DNA from 3 places in the Janibacter cremeus genome. Region 1 is predicted to be linked to each of the others. Evidence: predicted binding sites of a transcription regulator. Region 1 holds the regulator's gene; each other region holds the start of a gene.
What was found. Region 1 encodes LexA, which represses DNA repair genes until DNA is damaged. Its sites were predicted from a motif close to TCGAACANNTGTTCGA; they were not measured.

Region 1 (3,269 bases):
GCTCTTCTCTCCTCGATCCGTGTGTACGGTTCTTACGTTTGCACCGGGTACCGACAGCCCAATCGCGTATCGGTACCCGGGGTCTATGGGGTGGCGCCCTCGGTGGCGGTCGCGTGCTCGCGGCGCAGGGCGCTGATGGCCGCCTCGAAGTCCTCGAGCGACTCGAAGGACTGGTAGACGGACGCGTAGCGCAGGTATGCGACCTCGTCCAGGTCCCGCAGGGGCGGCAGGATCGCCATGCCCACCTCGTGGGCGTCGATCTCGGCGCTGCCCTGCGAGCGGATGCTCTCCTCCACGCGCTGGGCGAGCAGGGCGAGCTGGTCCTCGGTGACCGGGCGGCCCTGACAGGCCTTGCGGACACCGGCGAGCACCTTGGCCCGGCTGAACGGCTCGGCAGCACCCGACCGCTTGGTCACCGACAGGCTCGCGCTCTCCAGCGTGGTGAAGCGCCGGGAGCACTCCGGGCACTGGCGGCGGCGGCGGATCGCGCTGCCGTCGTCGGTGGTCCGGCTGTCGATGACCCGGGAGTCGGTGTGCCGGCAGAAGGGACAGTGCATGGCCGACTCCTCTCGGTTCGTAGGGGTGTGCCTGTGGATGAAACGGTGGACGGGATGGGGACGATTCCCCGAATCCTGTGGAGAACCGAACTCATCCTGTGTACTAGATGTGGACGAATGACATCTGTGTAACCACTAGATGTAGTGACCATTAGACCCCTGTCACACAACGGATGCAAGTCCCCGGCGTGGCGCCGTCGGTGAGCGGTCACCGCCCTGCGCACAGGGCCGGAATACCGGGGATCAGCTCGCCGGCACCCGCGACCGCGACGCCTCGACCAACCCCCTGCGGCACCTCGACCGACCCCCCTGACACGCACGTCGGCCACCTCCGGCATGCGGAGGTGGCCGACGGCCGGCCCGGGCTGGGTCGATGGGCCCGGGAGGTTCTCAGGGGGTGGGGATGACCAGGGTCTGCCCCGCGTGGACGTGGCTGGTCGCCAGGTCGTTGGCCTGCCGGATCTGCGCGATCGCGTCGTCGGTCGGCACGCCGGTCATCTCGACGGCGGCGATCGAGGTCAGGGTCTGTCCCTGCTCGACGGTGACTTCCTGCGGCGTGGCCGCGGGGCCACCGAAGGCCATCCCCGCGCCCGCGACGGAGGCAACCGCCAGCGTCGTCAGGGTCATCGTGAGGCGACCGCGACGGGTCAGCCGCACCGCCCCCTTCGCCGGGGCAGCGACCGCGTCGCCCGTGGGGACGGAGTGCAGGTGGCGGGTGCGGGTCGGTCGGACTGCGGGCGCACCGACCGGCGCGCCGTGGGTGACGGTGAGTGCGGTCATCTGGTCCTCCTCGTGGCGTGTTCCCTCGAACCGGTGTTCGATAGAACGTCTGTACGATGTCTAGCACGGATGTTCGAAGAAGATCAACAACACGCTCGAACACATGTTTGAAATACCTGTTCGATCGTCCTACTGTCTCCACTACCGAGAAGTTGACCAGCGACCACCGACAACGCTGGTGACACGGACGGAAGGGTCGAGATGAGCAAGGGCAGCGGCAAGGACACGAGCACGGACTCCGGCGGCGGCGACAGCACCGTGCGCCACCTCCCGGAGCGGGACTCCGGCGACGGCCTCACGGCCCGCCAGCGCAAGGTGCTCGAGGTTATCCGCACCGCCGTCGCGACCCGCGGCTACCCGCCGAGCCTGCGCGAGATCGGGCAGCTCGTCGGCCTGACCAGCCCCAGCTCGGTCGCCCACCAGCTCTCCTCCCTCGAGCGCAAGGGCTACCTGCGCCGCGACCCCAACCGCCCCCGCGCGATCGAGGTCATCTCCCCCGACGCGGACGCCGAGGCGGTCATCGCCGACACCGCCGACTTCGGCGGCATGCGTGGTGGTGCGACCGCGCAGGACGAGGACGTCGACATCACCGGCTCCGGCGACGAGCGGCCCGAGGCCAGCTACGTGCCGGTCCTGGGTGAGATCGCCGCCGGTGTGCCGATCACCGCCGAGGAGCTCGTCGACGACGTCTTCCCGCTGCCGAAGCAGATCGTCGGCGAGGGCTCCCTCTTCCTGCTCAAGGTCGTCGGCGACTCGATGGTCGACGCGGCCATCTGCGACGGCGACTGGGTCGTCGTGCGCCAGCAGCCCGACGCCGACAACGGCGACATCATCGCGGCGATGCTCGACAACGAGGCGACGGTCAAGACCTTCAAGCGCAAGGACGGCCACGTCTGGCTGCTCCCCCACAACCCGGCCTTCGAGCCGATCGACGGCGACCACGCGACCGTGCTGGGCAAGGTGACGGCGGTCCTGCGCAGCCTCTGAGGCACAATCGCCCCATGCGCAGATGGGGATCCGCACTGGCCCTGCTCGTCGCGGGCATCGTCCTCGCGGCACAGGGAGTGCGCACCGGCGAGGGGTCCAACGTCGTGCTGTTCGTCGTCGTCCTCGTCTTCGCGTGGTGGCTCTCCCCGCTCAACGGCCGCGGCGGGCCGGGCCACGCCGAGGTCGAGGCGAGGCGCAGCGAGTTCCCCGTCGTCATCTACTGGCGCCCCGGGTGCGTGTTCTGCCTGCGCCTGCGCGGCGCCCTGGGCAAGGACAAGGACAAGGCCGCCTGGGTCAGCATCTGGGCGGACGAGGACGCGGCCGCCTTCGTCCGCTCGGTCAACGGCGGCAACGAGACCGTCCCGACCGTGCGCATCGGCGACGAGGTGCACACCAACCCCGACCCCGAGGTCGTCAGGGCCGCGCTGCGCTGACCACCTCAGGCGCTCGCGGCCACCCGGTCCAACGACTGCGTCAGTGAGCGAAGGGAGTCGGCCAGCTCCCCGTCGACGCGGTGGTCGACGAGGTCGTCGCCCCGGCTCGGCCCCCGGGTGATCAGCGCGACCGGGATCCCGCGCTTGGCCGCCCGGCGCACGAAGCGCAGCCCGGACATCACCTGCAGCGAGCTACCGAGCACGAGCAGGCTCGGCGCCTGGTCGGTCAGGTCGAAGCAGTGCTGGACCTTCGGCTTGTCCACCGCTCCCCCGAAGAAGACGACGTCCGGCTTGAGCGTGTCCTGCCCGCACGAGGTGCAGATCGGTACCCGGAACCGCTCGACGTCCACGGCGTCGAGCCGCACGTCGCCGTCCGGGCGGATCTCGTCGCTGTCGACGTCGAAGCCGGGGTTCTCCGCGGCCATCCGCTCGTCGAGGACGGGACGGGCGACCCGCGCGTCGCAGGTGAGGCAGACGACGTCGACGAGGTTGCCGTGCAGCTCGACGACCT
Region 2 (3,269 bases), 620 kb from region 1:
GAGGGGATCACCGGGTACAACCTCCACCGCGGTGCGCTGGCCTCGATGCACCGCCCGCAGCTGCCCTCGCTGGCCGAGGTGCTCGCCGGAGCCCGGCGGGTGCTGGTGATCGAGGACGTCGTCGACCACACCAACGTCGGTGCCGTCTTCCGCTCGGCGGCGGCGCTGGGGACGGACGCCGTCCTCGTGACACCCCGGTGCGCCGACCCGCTCTACCGGCGGGCCATCCGGGTCTCGATGGGCACGGTCTTCCAGGTGCCGTGGACGCGTATCGACCCGTGGCCCGGCGGCATCGAGGCGTTGCGCGAGGCCGGGTTCACGGTGGCGGCGCTGGCGTTGGCGCCGGACGCGGTCGGGCTCGACGAGCTGTCGGCCGACCCGCCCGAGCGTCTCGCGCTGGTCCTGGGCACCGAGGGCGACGGATTGGCGCGCCGGACCCTCGGGCAGGTCGACCTCACCGTGACGATCCCGATGACCGGTGTGGTCGACTCGCTCAACGTCGCGGCCGCGGGTGCCGTGGCTGCGTGGGAGCTGCGGGTGCGCTGACCCGCAGACCCGCCGGCCCACGGCACCGCAGGCCCGCAGCCGGACTCAGGCCTGGTAGGTGCCCGTGATGACGGCCCGGCCGAGCGTGTGGGGCAGGTAGGTGAAGGCCGCGACCGTGCAGCTGACGTCACCGTCGATGCCCAGGCCACCCGGCTCGACGTCCAGGGCGTGCACCGCGAAGACGTAGCGGTGCGCCATGTCACCCTCCGGTGGGGCGGCCCCACCGAAGTCCCTGGTGCCGTTGTCCGTCGTGGTCATGAAGGCGCCCTCGGGGAGGTTCGCGCCACCCTCGGCTCCGGCGTCCGCCGGCAGCGAGGTCGTGTCAGCGGGCAGGTCGACCACGGTCCAGTGCCAGAAGCCGGCCGGGGTGGGTGCGTCCGGGTCGAAGCAGGAGACGGCGAAGCTCTTCGTCCCCTCGGGCGCGCCGGACCAGGACAGCTGCGGACTGCGGTTGCCCCCGGAGGCGACCTGCGCGTCGGGCAGGGTTGCGCCGTCGACGAAGTCCTCGCTGGAGACGTCGAAGGACGCCGTGGCCGGGAGCATCTCGTAGGGGTCTGGTGCGGTCGGTCGTGTGAAGTCCATGCTTCCGACCCTAGATGCTCGCCCGCCGATTCCGAGGGTGCCCTGTTGACACTTTGTCGAACACATGTTCGAATGGAACATGAGCCGGGCACTCCATGAGGAGGGGAAGACCGTGATCGTGACAGTCGACACCGACGCGCCGAGGGGACGCGCGGCCGAGGGCGACACGGCTGACGTGGTCACGGGTCTTCCCGGGGTAACGGAGTTGTTGGGCGACACCCGTGAGTGGCTCTCGGGGCTGACGGCCGTGGATGGACTGACCCGGGCGGAGTGCCTGCAGGTGATCACGGTGGCGGAGGAGATCAAGTCCGCGGTCTCGGCGGTGCAGGCGCGGGCGACGGTGCACTTCGTGGAGCAGGTGGAGCAGGACGCATCAGCCGCTCGGGCGCGTGAGGAGATCACGCGCGGCGAGGCCCGTCGGCGGACCAGCGCGGCGCGCAGCGAGGTCGCTCTGGCGCGGCGGTGCTCGCCGGCGCAGGCCGATCGGCACGTGGCCACCGCACGGGCCTGGTGCTCCGTCCTGCCGCAGACGATGTCCGCGTTGACTGCCGGACGGGTGAGCGAGTCCAGGGCGGGCGTCGTCGCCCAGGAGACGACCTGCTTGTCGCCGCAGGACCGCAGGGAGGCCGATCGCCGCCTGGCCGGGGACCTGGCCCTGTTGGGCGACCGCGCGCTGAGGGGCGCCGCCCACCGGGCGTGCACCGTTATCGACCCGGCCAGTGTGGTCAGGCGCAACGAGAAGGCCGTCGCCTCCCGCAGGGTGAGCACGCGCCCGGCGCCGGACGGGATGGCGTGGCTCTCGGTCCTGGGTCCATTGACGGACGTGGTCGGTGCCCACGCGTCGCTGACTGCGGCGGAGGCGGCGCGATTCGTTGCGACGGGTGACCCGCAGGTCGACGCCGAGCGTACGGCGGACGAGCGCAGCCGGGGCGCGTGGATGGCCGACACCGCACTGGAGCGTCTGTCCGGGCGGGATGAGGGTCAGGCGCAGCCCGTCGAGGTCGGTCTGGTCATGAGCGACACGACGCTCCTGCCCACCCGTGACGAGCCGGACGACGACGACCCGGTGTCCGCCGATGCGGGCCACGGAGCCGCGGGCCACGGGACCGCGGGTGATGGCACGAGCGGGGATGGCGGGGCGGTCGAGGTGCCCGGATGGGGTGCCCTGCCGGCGCACAGCGCCCGTGAGCACCTGACTCGTCTCCTGGACCAGCTCGAGTCCGCCGGGTCCGAGGGTGACCACAGCCCGGGGATCTGGTTGCGGCGGCTGTTCACGCCACCGGACGGGCGGAACCTGGTCGCGATGGAGTCACGGCAACGGTTCCACACCGGCGCTCTGCGCGCTTTGATCACCCTGCGTGATGCCACCTGCCGCGTGCCCTGGTGCGATGCCCCGACGAGACAGGTCGATCATGCCCACCCCGCAGCGGATGGCGGTCGGACCAACGCGATCAACGGGTGGGGCCTGTGCGAACGGCACAACCTCGACAAGGAGACCCCCGGTTGGCGAGCCACTGTGACGGCCACCGGGCTCGATCCCGGCGACCGGCCCCACCAGGTACGACTGACCACCACCCACGGGCAGGACCATCGCTGTCCCGCACCACCCCTGCTCGGGGTGGGACGCGACATCCCCCACCCGCGCGAGCCAGTGCCGCCGACGCTGACCCGTTCCCGCCTCGAGGTCCACCTCGAGGGGCTCCATGCGGCCTAGCGCACGAGCCGGTCGAGGAGTCGGGCCGCACCGTGGTCGATGGCCCACGGTCGCCCGCCCCACACGAGCAGGTTGGGGTTGGCCCACGTCCTGTCGACATTGGCCGTGAAGGCATCGAGCCAGACGATCGGCTCCGCCTCCTCCCGTGTCGCCGGTCGCGACCCGTCGTAGCCGAAGGAGCCGGGCAGGTAGTCCAGACCGAGGTTGGTGCCGACCGAGGCCGTGAGCAGGTCCTGGACCTCCTCGTCGGCCTCGTAGCGGGCGATGTCCTTGGCCAGGTCGACGACGGCCAGCCGGGGGACCGGGATGCCCAGGCGCCGCGCGATCTCCCCGACGAGGATCTCGGCGACGAGCACCTTCAGGCCCTGGCCGGCGCCGCGGAACTTCACGACGTACATCCCCAGGTCGTCGGCCTCGACGAGTCCGG
Region 3 (3,269 bases), 940 kb from region 1:
TTCGAGGGCGACCACGTCGTCACGCACATGGGGACGTGGCGGTTCGTCGACGAGGCGACGGCCCACGCAGACGGCTTCGACGCCCTCGTGCACGTCCAGGAGGCCGAGGCGGTCACCGAGCCGTACTCGGCGCTCTCGCTCGACCTGGGCAACCCGCACACCGTCGTCGCGCTCCCGGAGACGGTCTCGCTCAACGGTCTTCGGCTGCTCACTCCGCCGGTCGTCAACCCGACGCCGCCGGAGGGGAGCAACGTCGAGTTCGTCCGCGTGCTCGGCCCCGGGCACATCTCCATGCGCGTGCACGAGCGCGGGGTGGGGGAGACCCGCTCCTGCGGTACCGGTGTGTGTGCCGCCGCGATCGGCATGGCGTTCTGGTCCGGGGACGTCGATGCTCCCGGGCGGGTGAGGGTCGAGGTGCCCGGTGGCACGTTGCAGGTGCGGTTGCTGCCCGGCCGCGAGGTCGAGCTCGCCGGGCCGGCGGAGCTCGTGGCGGACGGGACGACGACGCTCGTCTGACCGATCAGACGGGGCGGCTGACGCGGAGGACCCGGAAGCCCTTGCTCGAGGCCGTGCGCTCGGTCGGCAGGCCGAGCTCGTTGGTGATCCAGCGCTGCAGGCTGTCGGCACCGAGGTTCTTGCCGACGACCAGGTGGGCGTCGGCCCCCTTCGCCAGGCGGGGCAGCCAGGTGCGCATCAGCTCGTGGACGGCCGGCTTGCCGATGCGGATCGGCGGGTTGGACCAGATCGCGGCGAAGGGAGTGCTGCTCGGCACCTCGTCCGGCCGCACCGCGCGCACGTTGTCCAGGCCGAGGGCCTGCGCGTTGCGGCGGGTGAGGTCGAGGGCGCGCTCGGTGACGTCGACGGCCCACACGGTGGCCTCGGGGGATCGCATGGCCAGGGTGAGCGCGATCGGGCCCCACCCGCAGCCGAGGTCCAGCAGGTCCCCTGACGAAGGGGGGTCCGGCACCTCGTCGAGGAGGATCGCCGTCGCCTTGTCCAGACCTCCTGGGGAGAAGATCCCGCCGGCCGTCTCGACCGTCACGTCACGTCCCGCGAGGTGGGTGTGCAGCTGCCGCCGCTCGGCATCCGCCGCAGCGGGGGAGTCCGTGAAGTAGTGGTTGGTCGGCTCGGTCACGAGGACACCCTAGGCGTGGTGGTCGGTGATGCCCCGTCGCTGCTCGGGGTGGGCAGCGAATCCCCCCAGAGGACGGGAAAAGCTCGCGCCGAGCTCTTGACTTGTTCGAACAGGTGTTCGAGTATGGAGTGACAGGAGGCCACGCGATGATCGAGCAGACGCCAGAGGCAGCACCCGAGGGCGAGGGTTCTGCCGTGCTGCCGGACCAGCTCGACGACCTGCTCGGAGCGCTGAGCGGGGCCGCTGTCGACGGGCTCTCCGAGGCCGATCTCCTGCACGTCGTCACCACTCTCGAGGCGACGAAGGGCGCCGCTGCCGCGCTGCAGGCGCGTGCCACCGCGCGCTTCGTCGAGGACCGGGACTCCCTCACGCAGCAGGCTCTGGTGCGGGAGGAGATCTCCCGGCGCGACGCCTCGTGTCGACGCAGCGCCACCCGCGCGGAGGTCGCCCTGGCCCGCCGGTGCTCGCCGTGGCAGGCGGACCGGCACGTGGGAGCGGCCAAGGCCCTCGTTCATGACCTGCCGATGACGATGTCGGCGCTGACGGCAGGTGACATCAGCGAGTCACGGGCTCTGATCGTGGCGCGAGAGACGTCCTGCCTCTCGCGGGCGGACCGGACGGAGGCCGATCGGCGTCTAGCGGGGGACCTGTCGACCATGGGTGACCGAGCGCTCGCCGCCGCGGCCCAGCGCGTGTGCATCGACCTCGATCAGGAGGCCATCGTCGAGCGGCGTCGCCGGGCTGCCGCCTCGCGCCATGTCGGTGTCCGGCCGGCCCCGGACGGCATGGCCCGACTGAGCATCCTGGGGCCGCTCGCTGATGTCGTGGGCGCGTACGCGGCCCTCACGTCCGCCGAGCAGGCTCGCTACGTCGCCACCGGAGACCCCGAAGCCGACGCCGCCCGAGCCGCTGATGAGCGGGGGCGTGGTGCCTGGCTGGCCGACACGGCGCTGGAGCTGTTGTCCGGTCGGGACGAGGGGCAGGTCCAGCCGGTCGAGGTCGGGCTCGTCATGCGCGAGGACGCGGTCGTGCCGAGGGCAGGGGCGCGCACTGGTCGGCCGGGTGACGCCGAGGAGCTGGCGGACGAGGTCGAGATCCCCGGCTGGGGCGCCGTCCCCGGTGACATGGCTCGCGAGCACCTCCTTCGCCTGTGCGACACCGGGACCGAGACGTGGCTGCGTCGGTTGTGGACCGCTCCGGGTGGTCGCGACCTCGTGGCGATGGACTCCAGCCGCCGACTCTTCAGCGGCGTGCTGAGGCAGCTGATCGGGTTGCGAGACGCGACCTGTCGGGTGCCCTGGTGCGACGCCCCGGCCCGACAGGTCGACCACGTCGTGTCCTTCGCTCGCGGCGGAGGCACATCCGCGGCCAACGCCATGGGCGGCTGCCAGCGGCACAACCTGGTCAAGGAGGAACCCGGCTGGAGGGCAGAGGTCATCTCGACCGGCCTGGACCCCGGCGCCGGCACGCCGCACACGGTCAGAGTCACCACGCCGACGGGGTCGCAGTTCACCTCCGTGGCAGCTCCACTGCTCGGTCATGGCCGGGCTGCGGTGGGACATGCCCGGTCTCCGATGGAGATCCATTACGAGGAGCTGTTGGCGGCCTGACCCTTCGGCCGGGTGTCGGCCGCGTCAGACCACGTCCTCGTCCACCCAGTCAAGGGTCTTGGTGATGGCCTTGGCCCAGTTGCGCATCAGTCGCGCCACCTCGTCGGAGTCCATCTGCGGGCTCCAGCGCACGTCCTCCTGCCAGTTCGCGGTGATCTCGTCCGTCGACTCCCAGTACCCGACGGCCAGGCCGGCGGCGTAGGCCGCGCCGAGGGCCGTCGTCTCCGCGATCTTCGGGCGGACCACGTCCACCCCGAGGATGTCGGCCTGGAACTGCATGAGCGTCTCGTTGGCCACCATCCCGCCGTCGACCTTGAGCTCGGTCAGGCGCCCGCCTGCCCGCTCGGCGTCGCCCTGCATCGCGTCGAGCACGTCGCGCGTCTGGTACGCCGTCGACTCCAGCGCGGCCCGGGCGATGTGCCCCTTGTTCGCGAACCGCGTCAGCCCGACGATCGCGCCGCGCGCATCGGGACGCCAGTGCGGTGCGAAGAGACCGGAGAAGGCCGGCACGAAGTACACCCCGC

Region 2: O9K63_RS04935 (HNH endonuclease signature motif containing protein) is a predicted target of LexA. The motif match lies at 1,185-1,200, and genes of this name have one in related genera.
Region 3: O9K63_RS06420 (HNH endonuclease signature motif containing protein) is a predicted target of LexA. The motif match lies at 1,241-1,256, and genes of this name have one in related genera.

The regions. Positions count from the first base shown of each region.
Region 1 is NZ_CP115184.1:447,668-450,936, reverse strand. Features, by position in the region: gene nrdR (transcriptional regulator NrdR) at 84-557, opposite strand; gene O9K63_RS02070 (LysM peptidoglycan-binding domain-containing protein) at 948-1,337, opposite strand; gene lexA (transcriptional repressor LexA) at 1,539-2,324, shown strand; gene O9K63_RS02060 (glutaredoxin domain-containing protein) at 2,339-2,758, shown strand; gene O9K63_RS02055 (NAD-dependent protein deacetylase) at 2,764-3,269, opposite strand, start outside.
Region 2 is NZ_CP115184.1:1,066,458-1,069,726, reverse strand. Features, by position in the region: gene O9K63_RS04945 (TrmH family RNA methyltransferase) at 1-546, shown strand, start outside; gene O9K63_RS04940 (YbhB/YbcL family Raf kinase inhibitor-like protein) at 592-1,128, opposite strand; gene O9K63_RS04935 (HNH endonuclease signature motif containing protein) at 1,241-2,842, shown strand; partial or broken gene O9K63_RS04930 (HipA family kinase) at 2,866-3,269, opposite strand, start outside.
Region 3 is NZ_CP115184.1:1,388,121-1,391,389, reverse strand. Features, by position in the region: gene dapF (diaminopimelate epimerase) at 1-516, shown strand, start outside; gene O9K63_RS06425 (class I SAM-dependent methyltransferase) at 521-1,135, opposite strand; gene O9K63_RS06420 (HNH endonuclease signature motif containing protein) at 1,282-2,745, shown strand; gene glpK (glycerol kinase GlpK) at 2,770-3,269, opposite strand, start outside.